One region of the Trinickia sp. genome, then DNA from elsewhere that is predicted to be linked to it. Evidence: riboswitches for the same ligand, from Rfam matches in the RefSeq annotation. Region 1 holds a riboswitch; the other holds the start of a gene.
The links. Region 1 has a riboswitch for ZMP and ZTP ahead of glyA (serine hydroxymethyltransferase). Riboswitches for the same ligand answer to the same signal wherever they lie in the genome.

Region 1 (7,601 bases):
CGTTCGCGGGGCGGTTGCGGGGGGAAAGAATCCGACTTGCCGGGTTTCATTGCGATTTAACGAGCAGCCCAACGCGCTTGACGCCGCGCGCCTTCAAATCCGACATGACCTGCATCACGGCTTCGTACTTGACCGTCTTGTCAGCGGCAATGACCACCGGCTGATCGGGGTGCGAGGTTTCGCGCTCGGTCACGAAGCCGGTCAGCTCCGCACGGGTCATCTGTTCCTGTTGCGTCGCGCCCGCGTCGTCCTTGTAACGAACGCTCATCTTGCCGTCCGCGCCGATATTCACCACGACGGGCGGTGTTTGTTGTTGCGGTGCGGCACCGCCCACCGTGGGCAGATTGACGATCGACGGTGCGACGAGCGGCGCCGTGACCATGAAGATCACGAGCAGCACGAGCATCACGTCGATGTAAGGGACGACGTTGATGTCAGACATCGCGCGGCGGGAGCGGCTGCCGCGCATGGACGAACGATTGGTCGAGCCGGCCATCGCGTGCTCCTTAATGCGCCTGGCGCTGCAAGATATTCGAGAATTCTTCGATGAACGTTTCGAAGCGGATCGCGAGGCGATCGATGTCGTGCGCGTAACGGTTGTATGCCACCACGGCCGGGATAGCGGCGAAAAGGCCGATCGCCGTCGCCGTCAGCGCCTCGGCGATCCCCGGCGCGACGTTTGCGAGCGTTGCCTGTTGCACGTTCGCGAGACCGCGGAAGGCGTTCATGATCCCCCATACGGTACCGAACAAGCCGATATATGGGCTCACCGAGCCGACCGATGCCAAGAACGCGAGATTGGCTTCGAGTGCGTCCATTTCACGCTGAAACGCTGCGCGCATGGCACGCCTCGCGCCATCCAGGATTGCGCCGGGATCGTTCAGGCGCTTTTCCTTGCCTTTCAAGAATTCACGCATGCCCGATTCGAAAATTCTCTCGAGCGCGCCGATCGTATGGCGGTTGTTTGCCGCGCTCTGATAGAGCGCTTGCAGATCGCCGCCCGACCAGAAGTCGCGTTCGAACTGTTCAGTTTGCGCGCGGGCGCGCCGAATGGCAAACCACTTGCGGAAGATAAACGTCCAGGACATCAGGGACAGCAGCAGCAAGAGCCCCATGACGGCCTGCGCGAGGACGCTCGCGTTGAGGACAAGAGAAATAATCGACAGATCTTGTGCGTTGTTCATAGATATTTTGCTTTTGCATCCGAAGGGCGGCCGTCACGGGCGGTAAGCCGCCGAAGCGGTCCCAGTCGGCAACCTGAAAGCTCGGCGGCACGCGCAGCCGGGCTCCAATGGGTAACGATGCGGACAATACAAGGCCACTGACGAACTCTCAACGGTGTTCATGCATCGGCCGTTGACATTCCGGCGTGCACGACGCCGGGGCCTCGCCGCAGCGCTGCGAGCACGTCGGGTGGAATGGGCGCGGGTTTGAACGTGGCGCGCTCGACGCAGGCGACGCGAATCTCGCCGGTGGCAAGCAGGCGATCGTCGCACCACGCGTGTTGCACGAAATCGACACTCGCGCGACCAAGCCGCTCGATGTGGCTCTCGATCGTCAGCAGATCGTCCAGACGCGCGGGCGCTCGATAGTCGAGCGCCGTGCCGCGTACGACGAAGACGATCCCGATCTCCCGGTCGAGGCGGCCTTGTTCGATGCCGCACGCGCGGAGCCATTCGGTTCTCGCGCGCTCGAAGAACTTAAGGTAGTTCGCGTAAAAGACGATGCCGCCCGCATCCGTATCTTCGTAATACACGCGCAGCGGCCATAAAAAGCCGCGGCCCGTTGCTGGGCGACTGCTAGGCATATTCATGGGCGCATTTTACCGGAACCCGTACGACCATCTCGAAATTACATGTCGAGCGCGGGACGCAGGGCACCGGATACGGTCGTCCGGCCATGCCTACGCGCTCGGAGCGCGGGCGTTGCCGAGCGGTTTCAGCCACGATGGATCGACAAGCCCGCGAACGATTGCGCCACCGGCATCAGCTCGATCGTATTGACGTTCATGTGGGCGGGCAGCGTGGCGATCCAGTAGATCGAATCGGCGATGTCTTGCGGCGAAAGCGGCGTTACACCGCGGTAGAGGCCGGCTGCCTTGGTGTCGTCTCCCTTGAAACGCACGTTCGAAAACTCCGTGCCGCCGCAGAGCCCCGGCTCCACGCAGGTGACGCGTACGGCCGTACCCGAGAGGTCGGCGCGCAGATTCAGGCTGAACTGGTGCACGAAAGCCTTCGTTGCCCCGTAGACGTTGCCGCCCGAATACGGGTAGCTGCCCGCCGTCGAGCCGAGGTTGAATATATGGCCGCGATTGCGCTCGACCATTCCTGGCAGCAGAGCATGCGTGACGGCGGCGAGGCCGGTGCAGTTCGTCTCGATCATCCGGGACCAATCGTCGAGATCGGCCCGCTGTGCGGGTTCCAGTCCAAGGGCGAGCCCCGCATTGTTGACGAGCACGTCCACGGACGCGAACGCCTCGGGCAGCCGCCCCGGCAACGCTTGTACGGCGGCGCGGTCGCACACGTCGAGCTCGAGCGGCAAAAGTGCCGGTCCAAGCTCCTCGGCGAGCGCCTCCAGGCGATCGAGGCGGCGAGCGGTGGCGATCACGCGGTGGCCGCCATTGACGAAACTGCGAGCGATGGCGGCGCCGAAGCCGGCGGATGCGCCCGTGACTAAAACGATCATTGCTGCTCCTGGCTGGTCGAACCCGGCAGGCCTCATGGCCTTGCCGGCATAAGCAAGAACTACCGAAGGCGAAAAACGGAACGGGCCGATGATACCCGCCGTATCCCGGTCGCGGTATGAAGGCTTCCAATTCTTTCGAAATGCTTTCGGTGGAGTGGCGGGCGCGCGCCGAGGGCTCCGGGTACCTTTCGCGGGCGGGTTGGCGCGGTAAGCGGTACGCGCAAGCCCGCCGCGATGCGGCCGTGCTGGCACTGTGGCCGGCCAATTGCCTATTGGTTGCGCTGCCAGTACACTAACGCGCTCAACCCTTGCGTAACTGGCGATAGCACCCTCCGGGGTCAAGGTGGAGCGACCCACCGTGAAGCGCAAGGTGCCGTTTTGCCGTTCGCCTGGGCAGCCGAAAACCGCGCGCGTTCGCTTGCGCAGCGGCGGTTGCCCCGCGGGTGCAACGGAGCTTCGATCATTCGAATTTTCCGCCACGCCAGTGCCGGCCCCTCCGCCATCCAGTGCAAGCGTACGTTCGTATGCATTCCGCGCATTTCGGCCAACCTGTAAACCTTCAACGGAATCCGTATGTTTGACAGAGCCCAAAGCACCATTGCCGCCATCGATCCCGAGATCTGGCAAGCGATCGAACAGGAAAACCGCCGTCAGGAAGAACACATCGAACTGATCGCATCGGAAAACTACACGAGCCCGGCCGTGATGGCCGCCCAGGGCTCGCAGCTCACCAACAAATACGCCGAAGGCTATCCGGGCAAGCGCTATTACGGTGGCTGCGAATACGTCGACATCGTCGAGCGGCTGGCCATCGAGCGCGTGAAGGCGATCTTCGGCGCCGAGGCCGCGAACGTGCAGCCGAACTCCGGCTCGCAGGCGAATCAGGGTGTCTTTTTCGCGATGCTCAAGCCGGGCGATACGATCATGGGCATGAGCCTCGCCGAAGGCGGTCACCTGACGCATGGCTCGCCGGTCAACATGTCCGGCAAATGGTTCAATGTGGTCAGCTACGGCTTGAACGAGGCGGAAGACATCGACTACGACGCCGCGGCCAAGCTTGCCGAGGAGCACAAGCCGAAGCTGATCGTTGCGGGCGCATCGGCGTTCGCGCTGAAGATCGACTTCGAGCGCCTCGCGAAGATCGCGAAATCGGTCGGCGCGTATTTGATGGTGGATATGGCGCACTATGCGGGGCTCATCGCCGCCGGTGTGTATCCCAATCCGGTTCCCCATGCCGATTTCGTCACGACGACGACCCACAAGAGCCTGCGCGGCCCGCGCGGCGGCGTGATCCTGATGAAGGCCGAATACGAGAAGCAGATCAATTCGGCCATCTTCCCCGGCATTCAGGGCGGCCCGCTCATGCATGTGATCGCCGCGAAGGCTGTCGCATTCAAGGAGGCGCTCTCGCCTGAGTTCAAGGCCTACCAGCAGCGCGTGGTCGATAATGCGCGCGTGCTGGCCGAGACGCTCGTCAAGCGCGGCTTGCGCATCGTGTCGGGCCGTACGGAAAGCCACGTGATGCTGGTCGACCTGCGCGCGAAGAACATCACCGGCAAGGCGGCCGAAGCCGCGCTGGGCGCGGCGCATATCACCGTCAACAAGAACGCGATTCCGAACGATCCGGAAAAGCCGTTCGTCACGAGCGGGATCCGCCTCGGTTCGCCCGCCATGACGACGCGTGGCTTCGGTGCGCAAGAAGCGGAGCAAGTGGGGAATCTGATTGCCGACGTGCTCGAGAACCCGGAAGACGCGGGGACGATCGAGCGCGTGCGCGCGCAGGTTGCCGAACTCACCAAGCGCTTCCCGGTTTATCGCTGAGCCACCATGCGCTGCCCCTTTTGCCGGCACGAGGATACCCAGGTCGTCGATTCGCGCGTATCCGAGGACGGCGCCGCGATTCGGCGCCCCCGCCGGTGTCCGGCCTGCGACAAGCGTTTCACGACGTACGAGCGAGTCGAGCTCATGTTGCCGGCGGTGGTGAAAAAGAATGGCAGCCGCACCGAATTCGATCGCCGCAAGATCGTCGCGAGCATGCAACTGGCGCTTAGAAAGCGCCCCGTTGCGGCGGACGCGATCGACGCGGCGGTTGCCCGCATCGAGTATCAATTGCTGGGCAGCGGCGAACGCGAAGTGCGCAGCGAGCGCCTTGGCGAGCTCGTGATGAACGAGCTGCGTCAGCTCGATACCATCGCTTACGTTCGCTTTGCATCGGTCTACCGGCGCTTCGAGGATGTATCCGAATTCGAGGACGTCATCGAAGAGTTTCGTCGCGCCGCTCCCGCCAAACCGTCGCGCAAGCGTTGATCGGTCTCGTCGTTTCATCGTTTTCCTTCCCTTGCATATTGACGTGACGCGCCATTGTCGGCGCGTCGATACCTGCTCGCCACTCGGCCGAACGGACGATGGTGCTGTACGTGCACGTCCGCTAGATTGATCGAATCGAACAACGGACAACGGAGCTGGGAATGCGGTTCGGTGCAAGCGGGGCAGGCATTGAGCGCCGACGTGCGCGGCACGCGCGCGGATTCACATTCGTCGAAACGCTGATCGTCTGCGCCGTGATGCTGTTGCTCGCGACGCTGGCGATACCGTCGTTTGCCACCTGGCAGCAACGCCAGCGCGTCGAAGCGAGCATGCGCATATTGCTGGCGAGCATGTCGTACGCGCGCAGCGAAGCGGTTCGTATCGGTTTGCCGGTCGTGATTTGCCGCACTGATGGTTATGGACGATGCGTCCATAACGGCGGATATGACTTCGGCCGGGACCGTGTTCCCGTCGATTGGGCGACGGGTTGGGTCGTCGCGCTTGAAACCGGTTACGGACAGCGGGTATTGCGCACGCATGTTCCGGCGCCCGGCGTGCGGATCCGCGGCGCCGCGCATGCGATCCGGTTTCGCCCGCCAGCCGGGCAGGTGATCGGCGGGTTTCGCAGCTTCGAGATCGCGCCGACAGGCGCTCGTCATGGTGCGTCTGCGCAAGCCGCGAGGCGCTGCGTTTCGATCGCTGCCGGCGGCAGGGCGAGGGTGAGCGCCGAGTGCGGGCGGCACGCATGAATGCCTCGCCGCGAATCCCGGGCCGGCAAACTGGAGGCTCGCTGCTTGAAGTTGCGATCGCACTGGGCATCGCCGCGTTGTCTCTTGTTGGCACGATCTCGAGCCAGCTCGTGGCCGTGCGTACCGAAAAGAGTTCTGCGCAGCGCGAGGTGGCATCGCTGATTGCGGCTTCTGCCGCCGATGCGCTGCGCGAACGATCCGCGGCGGCGGGTGGGATGGAGTACTGGCGTGCCCAGGCCATGCAGGCATTGCCGCGTGGCGACATCGTCGTACGCGATGCAGGTGGCGGTGCCGCATTCGTCGCGGTGCGCTGGGCGAGTTCGCAAGCGGGTGGGCACGCGCTTGGGCGAGCGCGCCCGACACGTTTCGATGGATGTCCGCCCGAGTTCGCCGCCCCCGAGCTTTCTTGCAGCGTAGCGCCTCTGTTTCTGGGGGCGACGCCATGAGGCCGGGCGCTTCGCGCGGGGCGAAATCGATGAGGCGCGGCTCAGTGGGAGGGCGCAGCCGCGGGCATACGCTCATCGAGTTGATGGTTGCAACGGCATTGGGGCTCTTCGTCGTGGCGATGATCGCATCGCTCTACCATACGGTGCGTCAGTTTTATGCCGCGTCTGCCGATACGGCGCTGATGCGCGAGGCCGGTATGACATCCCTGTTGCTGATGAGCGAGCAGATCCAGATGGCGGGGTTTGTGCCGCCAGGGTTGCCGGCGCTGTCGGGAGATATCGCGCCGGGACTATTCGGCTGTACGTCGGGACATCCGGTCGAAACGGCGGGCGGGCTTCGTTGCGAGCGCGATGCGAGCGGCTCCGACGGCATCGTTATCCGCTATGTCGACGATGCCGTGGCGACGTGGCCCACCGAGGCGGGGCAAACGACGGATTGCCTGGGGCAGGGTATCGGGCGAGCCGGAGAGCCGGTCGTCGTCTCCAATCGCTTTTTCGTGGGGACATCGCGGGATGGCGGCACCCCCGAGCTTTATTGCGAAGGCAACGGCGGTCTTGCCCGGCAACCGGCTGTTGCGGGTGTCGAACGGCTGGCTTTCAGGTATTGGATACGCGGGGCCGCCCGAGCCGTTCGTGCCGACGCCGTCGCGCCAAACGATTGGCAGCATGTCACTGCCGTGGATATCTGTGTGCGTGTCCGCGGGAGGCGGACGGCCGCACGCGGTCAGCCTGTCGATTGCGACCCGATGGCGACGCGCTATTTCGACGGCCTCGCTCGGCAGGTATTCCGGCGCCGCGTTGCGATACGGAATCATGAGCAGGCGGGCCGATGAGCAATGCGTCGGCATACGGTCTGGTGCCACGGACCCATCGAGCCTGCCGTCTTGCCGGGCACGCATCCGGGGCGGCGTTGCCGGTTGCGCTCATGCTGACGTCGATGGTATCGGCGGCGGCCATCGCCTCGTTCGACGCGACCATCATGGGTGTGCGGCGCGCATCGAACTTCGAGGATGCGCTGCATAGCATGCAGGCGGCCAATGTCGCGCTCGAGCTTTGCCTCCGGGAGCACGAGGCCGGCCGCGCGCCGCTGCTGCTGCCGAGCCGCGCGGAGGCGATGCGTTGGCAAGAGCGCGATCCGTTCGCCGATGCCGCTGCATTTTCGCCGCTACCGAACTGGCCCGGTGGTCGCAGGCCGCCTCAGTGTCTGATCGAAGGGCTGCGCATTGCGGAGCGGCCGCACGCGCGGGGATATGTCGTCACGGCGAGAGGCTTTGGCGCAAGCGTGGATGCGCAAGCGTGGGCACAGGTCTTCGTGGTTCGCGAAGCGGGTAAGGAATCGCGCCACTGGCGCCGCATCGTGAGGAGACGGTAATTGAACGCCAGGGACGCTACGCGCACGCCGGCTCGCTGGGCC
Region 2 (7,601 bases), on a different contig from region 1:
GTAAAACAGGCCGCCCGGCACGACCCGCAGCGAGGCGGCCGCTGTCGCGGCGAACCCGAGCGCAAGCGCCGCGAAGCCGGCAGTGAGGACATGATTGCCGATGCGGCGCACGATGGCGGGTGAGCACAGCGGACCGAGAATCGAGCCTGCGCCGAACGGAAAGACCGCCGCGCCGGCGGCGAGCGCGGACCATCCCAGGCCCGACTGCAGATAGATGCCGTAGGTGAGGAAAAAGGCGCTATCGCAATAGAAGCAGAACGCCAGCACGAGCCCGACGGAAAACACAGGATTGCCGAACAAAGCGAGCTCGACGAGCGGGTCGCGCCCGGCGCGATGCGCGCGATACTCCGCCAGCACGAAAGCGGCGAGCGCCGGCACGCTGGCGGCGAGCATCGTCCACGCCCAGAGCGGCCAGCCCGCTTCGCGTCCCTGAGTCAGCGGATAAATGACGAGGGCGAAGAACGCCGATAGCAGCGTGAGACCCAGCCAATCGTTGCCCTCCGTGCGTGCGGCACGGCTTTCGGGAACGAAGCGCCATGCGCCTGCCAGTGCGAGCACGCCTACCGGAAGATTGATGAGAAAGATCGATTGCCATCCGAGCCCGAACGGGTGCAGCGTGACGAGCAGTCCGCCACCGATCTGTCCGGCGACCGATGCGAAGCCATAGACGAAGCCATAGAGACTCATGACCGCCGTCTGCTGCTCTTTCGGAAAGGCGCTGCGGATGGTCGCGAGGATTTGCGGCACGAGCATGGCCGCCGAGGCGCCCTGCATGATGCGCGCCGAGACGAGAAACGCGCCGCTCGGTGCCAGGGCGCATAACAGCGAAGCAACGAGAAAACCTGTCATGCCGCCCATGAAGAGGCGTTTGCGGCCGAAGCGATCGCCAAGCCGCCCACCTGTGACGAGCAGCACCGCAAAGGCGGAGGTGTAGGCCGAGACGATCAATTGAAGCTCGGCACTGCTTGCGCCCAGGCCGCTGCGAATAGCGGGCAATGCAAGATTGACGATGAAGTAATCGAGCGGCGAGAGAAACGCGCCCGTCAGCAGCACGACCAACGCAGCGGCGCTCGATCGCGTGCCATAGGCCGTGTCGCCACGGGAATCGATTTGGGCGGCTGCCTCCTTTCCTGCCGAAGGTGGCGTCGAACGAGTCGTCGTGCGAAGGGAGTCGGATCTGATCATGGTACGAGGCCTCAAAAAAGAGGCGAACGCTCGCATCGAAGGACACATGAGACGCGTTGCGCGCGTTCGCCGTTCGCCATTCGTCGCTTGTCGCGCCGCTCGAGTCAAAAGGGGGGTGGCAGCGCGCCCAGCACCGATTCGAATGCAATGCCGATGGCGAGCAGCCTGCGATCGCTACCGAGCGGACCGTCGATCTCGATGCCGACAGGCAGGCCCGACGGTGTCAGGCCTGCGGGAATCGACAGACCGGGAATGCCGGCGATGCTCGCCGGATCGGTATGGCGCAAGTAGGCGGCCATTTCGTCGATGGGCTCGCCGTTGCCGATCGTGACGACGGCGGAGCCTTCGATGTCGTCGATGTCGACTGCGGGTAGCGGCGTAGTCGGAAAGAGCAGCGCATCGAGGCCCGCCGTATCGAATATCGATGCGTAGCGTCGTTGCAGCTCGGGGCGCAAGACTTGAATCGCATGCGGGTACGCCTCGGCGTAGGTGCCGGCAAGCGTCGCCTCATAGATGCGCCTGACATCGGGGCTCGCAATGCGCTCGGCCAACGCGCCGAGCGTTCGCACCGGGGCGCCGTTTGCGGCGAGCCACGCGGGCACATCGTCGCCGAGCTCGGCAAACGCGATGGGCAGGCTGATGCGCTCGCAAATCGACATGATTTCTGTCAGCTCGACATCGACCAACGTCACACCAGCTTTTTCGAGGCGCTCGCGCGCCGCATGGGCAATCGCTTCGACTGCACTGTCGAGTTGCCGCCAGCAATCGCGCGGCAGGCCGATACGCAAACGCGTGAGCTCGATTGCGGGCAGCGCGGTATCGCCGGTCGCGATGCCGTCGATGAAGGCGAGGTCCGCTGCGGTGCGCGCCATCGGGCCGACCGTATCGCGCGTATGGCTGATCGGCACGACATCGTGTTCGTTGCGGTAGCGACGCTCGGCCCCGCCGTTTCCGACCGAGGGCCGCAAGCCGGCTGTACCGGTGAGTGCCGCGGGAATGCGCGTCGAGCCGCCTGTGTCCGTCCCTAGCCCGGCGGGCACGATGCGCGCGGCGAGCGCCGCGGCCGTGCCGCCGGATGAGCCGCCGGGTATCTTCGAGCGATCGTAGGGGTTGCGAACCGGCCCGGCGTGCGCAGCGAGGTTCGTGCTCGTGATGCCGACAGCCAGCTCGTGCATATTCGCTTTTCCGAGCACGATGGCGCCGGCCTCGACGAGCCGTGTCACGGTCGGCGCGGTGGTGGGTGCGACAAAACCTGCGAGCGCCGGTGTGCCGGCGCAAGTCCGCGTGCCCTTGACGTTGATGTTGGCTTTGACGGCAATCGGCAAGCCGGCGAGCGGGTAGCGCGCGCGCTCGTTGCCGGTGAGGGCGTCGATTCGCGAAGCAGCCGCAATGGCGCTTTCCGTTTCGAGGGTGATGAACGCGTGAAGCGAGCTGTAAGTGTCGGCACGCGCGAGCAGTGCCGTTACATAGTCGACGGCTTTCAGCCGCCCCGATCGTATCGCTTGGACAGCTTGCCGTGCGTCCAATGCCCAGGGTTGCGCGATGGTCGATGAGGTCATGCGGTATCTCCTGATTCGGCGGGTGCTTATTTATGAATGAATGGTCAATAAATAGCGGCGTTGCAGCCGGCCGCGATGTGCATCGAGCGCGAAAAGCTGAATAACGTGTCAGCCAGTAATAGTAGCGGCCCCGAGCTTTGCCTGCGTCGCCGCCGATCACGCGTCGATACCTTGCTTGATATTATGACTATTCAGTCAATATATCAACCGGTGTATCGGACGGCTGCTCAGGTCCCCGCAAACCGACGCCGGTGCTCCGATTGCACGCCCGGGCCGTTGCGAGTAGTCTTCAAACCTGCGTCATTCATTCAACGGCAGCCCCACAACCCGTTTTCCTCATGAAAAGTGCAGCGCGTTCGCGTTTCGCCGTTGGCGGCATCGAGACATCGCTCGATGCTGCGCGCCGCTGCTGTCTCATTGCGTTTCCTCCTCCTGTCGCCTCGCCGCCCCCGTTCGGGCGGGTCGTCGCAGCGCTTGCACCGCCACACACGGCGGTGCTCGGCTAAGCGCCGACACTTCGTTTTCTCCTGCAGACCGGCCGTTCGGCCCGCGTAGCTGCGCCAAAGGGCGCACATGCGGGTGCGCGAGTACGCGCGTGCGGATGCGTGCGCGTGTCCGTCGACGTGTGCCGGTCTGCCAGTTCAACGAATTCGACTGGCAGGTGAACTCATGGCTTGGTTCAAAACCGCTTTGGCGGCCTATGGTGCGACTGCGCTTTTTATTCTGCTGTGGAGCAGTGGCGCCATTTTTGCGGAAATCGGGGTGACGCATGCGAGCGCCTCGACGTTTCTGACGATGCGCTTTGCGCTTGCGACGATCATGCTTGCGCTCATCGGTGCATGGCGGCATCGTTGGTTGCCGGCGCGCGGCACGCGCGTCCATGTCGCCGCCACCGGCGCGCTGATGATGGGCGGCTATTCGATCTGCTACTTCCTTTCGCTCGAGCGAGGACTGACGCCCGGGCTATTGGCGGCCATTCTCGGCGCACAGCCGATTGCCACGCTCGTTGTCACCGAGCGACGTTTTTCGGCGATGCGGATGGCCGGTCTTTTCATGGCGATGCTGGGCCTTGCGTCGATCGTGTTTCGCGGCGCATCGGCGTTGAATCCTTCGACGACCGAAGGACTCGCGCTCGCCCTCGCCGCACTTGCGAGCATTACGGCGGGGGCGATCATGCAAAAGCGCATCGTGCAGGAACCGATGGACGTGCTGCCCTTGCAGAACTTCGTAGGCTTGCTGCTTTCGCTGCCTCTCGGGGTTGCCGAATGGAACGGGTTACGGCTGGACGCACCGCTCGCCGTCTCCGTACTCTGGCTCGGGATTGTCATCTCGGTGCTTGCCCAATTGCTGTTCTATCGGCTCGTGCGCCGCGGCAATCTGGTCAATGTGACCAGCCTTTTCTATCTCGTGCCCGTCATTACGGCGCTGATGGACTACCTGTGCTTCGGCCACGCGCTGCAGCCGAGAGACGTCATCGGAATGATCTTGATTCTCACCGGGCTGGCCCTGACGCTTCGCAACAAGGAGAAGGTGCACAGCGCGCCTCGCGAGATGACGCGTGAGCCGCGCGGCTAGTGTCTCGTGGGTTGAACCGGTTCAGCGCAAGCGGGCGGAATCGGGTGGCCGGATACAATGCGGCAGCGTTGCATCGATCCGAATACATCCGATTCCCTCTATGTCCGAATCCGTCCGGGCCTTTTTACTCGGTCCGCTATTGAAGAGCGTTTCACGCTCGTTTTACCTGACGCTGCGCATTTTGCCCGCCGGTATGCGCGACCCCATTGCGCTCGCCTATCTGCTCGCGCGCGCGGCCGATACGATCGCGGATACATCGCTGATCGACCCGGCGCAGCGGCTCGAGCTCTTGCTTGCATTGCGTGCCAGCGTGAATGGCGCGCCGCCCGACGATGGCTCGCTCGTGCGTCGCCTCAGGGATGACGTGGCGAGCCAGCAAGGGCATGCCGACGAAAAATTGCTGCTCGAATCGCTCGGTGGCGCATTCGACGCCTTGACGCAGTTGGATACGGCAGACCGGGACGCGGTGCGCGAGATCGTGACTACGCTGACGATGGGCATGGAGTTCGATCTGCGCACCTTCCCTGACGAACGTTCGGGCCAGCTCGGCGCGCTCGCGACGCTCGACGATCTGGACCGCTACACCTATCTCGTGGCGGGCTGCGTCGGCGAATTCTGGACCAAAATGACCTACTCGCATCTACCCGGCACGCTCAAAGAGGCGGCCGCGACGATGATCGAGCACGGCGTCCGATTCGGCAAGGCGTTGCAGATGACGAACGTGCTGCGCGATTGCGCGAAGGATGTGCGTATCGGGCGCTGCTACCTGCCTGAGCGGATGCTCGAGCGTTTCGCATTGACGCCGCAAGACTTGCTCGCCCCCGATGCCTCGTCGCGCGCCCGGCCGCTCCTGTTCGAACTGGTCGGCAAGACGCTCGAACTGTACCGCGATGCGCTGGCCTATACGTTCGCGATTCCTGCGCGCTCGGTCCGTTTGCGTCTGGCCTGCATCTGGCCGATTCTGATCGGCCTCGAGACGCTTGCGCTGCTTGTCGACAACGACCGATGGCTCGATCCGGCATGCGTCTCGAAGATCGGCCGTTCGCGCGTGTACGGCATCGTTGCGAAATCGAGCATGGTCGTCATGTCGACACGGACCTTGAACGCTTGGGCGGAACGGCTCATCGGCACGATCGAAGCGCGCATCGGTGGCCGTGTTGGCGGGCAAGCGAGTACCGCTCGATCGTGAAATAATCGCCGAGTCCGCGCGACTGGCGCCTGGAGATGGACCACCATCGGGAAACGCGGACAGTGCCCGTGAAGCGGGTGCATTGCCGCGCGCCTGGGCGTCGTCCTTCTTTCCTTCTCCGAGGAGTGATGCAATGCCCACGTCCAGTTCGTTGCTCGCTTTTGGCCTCGTCGCGCTCGGCATGGCGCTGACGCCCGGCCCGAATATGGTCTATATCGTCTCCCGTTCCATCTGTCAGGGCAGCGCCGCCGGCCTGGTCTCACTGGGCGGCGTCGCACTTGGCTTCGTCTTGTATATGGTTGCCACGGCATGCGGCATTACGGCCTTGCTGATCGCGGTGCCGCTTGCCTACGATCTGCTGCGCTTCGGCGGCGCGCTTTATCTGGGCTACCTTGCATGGCAGGCGCTCAAGCCGGGCGGCCGCTCGCCGTTCCAAGTCCGCGATCTGCCGGCCGATAGTCCGCGCAAGCTCTTCGTCATGGGCTTTTTGACCAACATGCTCAATCCGAAGATTGCGGTGCTCTACCTGTCGTTGCTGCCGCAATTCATCGATCCGCAACACGGCCACTTCCTCGCGCAGTCGCTCGCGCTTGGCTCCCTCCAGATCGTGGCGAGCCTGACTGTCAACTCGGTCGTCGCTCTATCTGCTGGCACCATTGCTCGCTTTTTGGCCGGAAGGCCCCTCTGGCTCGTCGCTCAGCGGTGGCTCATGGGCACGGTACTGGCGGGGCTCGCGGTCAGAATGGCGACGGAAGCGCGGCGCTGAAGGGGGAATCGCTCGAAAATGCGTTTCATGGCATGCCGCTTCGGACGGCGGCTGTAGCGCACGCTGTGTCACCCTAGACTTCGACCGTACTCGTTTTGAATGGTGAGCGATATGGTTGAAGGTCCTGGGAAAATAGGCGGCGGGCTGCCGGAGCCGATCGATGGTGAAGGCGGCGAGGGCGCTGACAAAGCGGGGGGCGATGCCGCGCAGCCTCCGCATGCTGCCAAGCCGAGAGGGTCTATCGATCCGCGCCTTAGCGGCTTACCGGGTGCGGCAGCAAGCGCTTCGACACCGCCGGCATCGTCGTCCGAGGACCCGGGCGACGAGTTTAGGGCCGACTTGGCCTCGTTCCTCGACCGAGCGGGCAAAATCACCACTTTGCGAGTGCTGAACAACGATTGGCTACCGGATCGGCTACGGATCGCATACGAGCAAAGCGAGCAAGTCGACGCGCGTGCCCGCGGCGTCCGCAATCTGGCTGAGGTGAAAGCGGTACTGGCGCTAGAGGGAGTGGGAGGACCACCGCCGCTACCTGAGGTTAACCTTCGCAACGTGATGCCACGCGTGACCGGCGGTCGAGAGATCCCGGGACGCGAGCGCCCGAAACCGCTTTCCACTTTAGCGATGCGAATATCGGCGGACGAGTTTCCCGCTGACGAGCGCTTCCAAGCATCGATGCTCGTTCTGAACGCTATCGGCGCAGTGGAATTCAAGCCTCACCGCGTTGAGCCATTAGCCGAAATGGCCGAAGCGACGTCATCGGTGGAGGATGATGCCGAGCGAACCGATGTATATCGAGCGGTGTTGCGGGCGGCCCAAGGGCTCTGGGAGGAGCATAAGGCAGCGCCCGAGAGCAAGAGCGAGATCGGCTCGGGCGAATACGTCCACATCCTCGCGAGTCTTTCGCTGAATTCCCATGCCATTCGCGTCGAACGGGAGGCCACGCTCGCCGCATTGCGGCATGCGGTCGAAGATGAAGAGCTGACTCCGGAGCAGCGCACGACAGCCTCGAGCGGCCTTGACGATTAAGACGTGCCGGGCTGCCGGTTCGCGCCGGGAACCACCCGGTATCACGTTCAACGAAGCGTCGCCTGATTCGCATCCGGATAATCGAGCTTCGGATACCAGTCGGTGCCGCGCCCGCCCGGCGTCAGATCGAGAATGGTCCAAAGCGGCATCAGATCGGGCGCGCCGCGCGGATCTTGCCCGGGATCGGCCGTCTCGGGCCCCATTTCACCCGCATAGAAGTGATGAACCGTGCCGTTGCGGCGAACGAACACATTGATCGCGGGATTGTCGCCCGTTTCCGGGTCTTCATGTGCGTAGT

Region 2: another riboswitch for ZMP and ZTP. It lies ahead of ACO1XS_RS17770 (LysE family translocator); the one in region 1 lies ahead of glyA (serine hydroxymethyltransferase).

The regions. Positions count from the first base shown of each region.
Region 1 covers NZ_JBMRBK010000020.1:73,549-81,149, reverse strand. Annotated here, with positions in the region: gene tolA (cell envelope integrity protein TolA) at 1-50, opposite strand, end outside; gene tolR (protein TolR) at 47-496, opposite strand; gene tolQ (protein TolQ) at 507-1,184, opposite strand; gene ybgC (tol-pal system-associated acyl-CoA thioesterase) at 1,343-1,813, opposite strand; gene ACO1XS_RS03785 (SDR family NAD(P)-dependent oxidoreductase) at 1,939-2,685, opposite strand; ZMP/ZTP riboswitch at 2,988-3,087, shown strand; gene glyA (serine hydroxymethyltransferase) at 3,259-4,506, shown strand; gene nrdR (transcriptional regulator NrdR) at 4,513-4,992, shown strand; gene ACO1XS_RS03770 (GspH/FimT family pseudopilin) at 5,154-5,741, shown strand; gene ACO1XS_RS03765 (type IV pilus modification PilV family protein) at 5,738-6,187, shown strand; gene ACO1XS_RS03760 (PilW family protein) at 6,217-7,020, shown strand; gene ACO1XS_RS03755 (pilus assembly PilX family protein) at 7,017-7,559, shown strand; gene ACO1XS_RS03750 (type IV pilin protein) at 7,560-7,601, shown strand, end outside.
Region 2 covers NZ_JBMRBK010000063.1:176,969-184,569, forward strand. Annotated here, with positions in the region: gene ACO1XS_RS17750 (MFS transporter) at 1-1,185, opposite strand, end outside; gene iaaH (indoleacetamide hydrolase) at 1,290-2,744, opposite strand; gene ACO1XS_RS17760 (DMT family transporter) at 3,414-4,319, shown strand; gene ACO1XS_RS17765 (phytoene/squalene synthase family protein) at 4,420-5,508, shown strand; ZMP/ZTP riboswitch at 5,517-5,614, shown strand; gene ACO1XS_RS17770 (LysE family translocator) at 5,642-6,274, shown strand; gene ACO1XS_RS17775 (hypothetical protein) at 6,386-7,303, shown strand; gene ACO1XS_RS17780 (DUF899 family protein) at 7,351-7,601, opposite strand, start outside.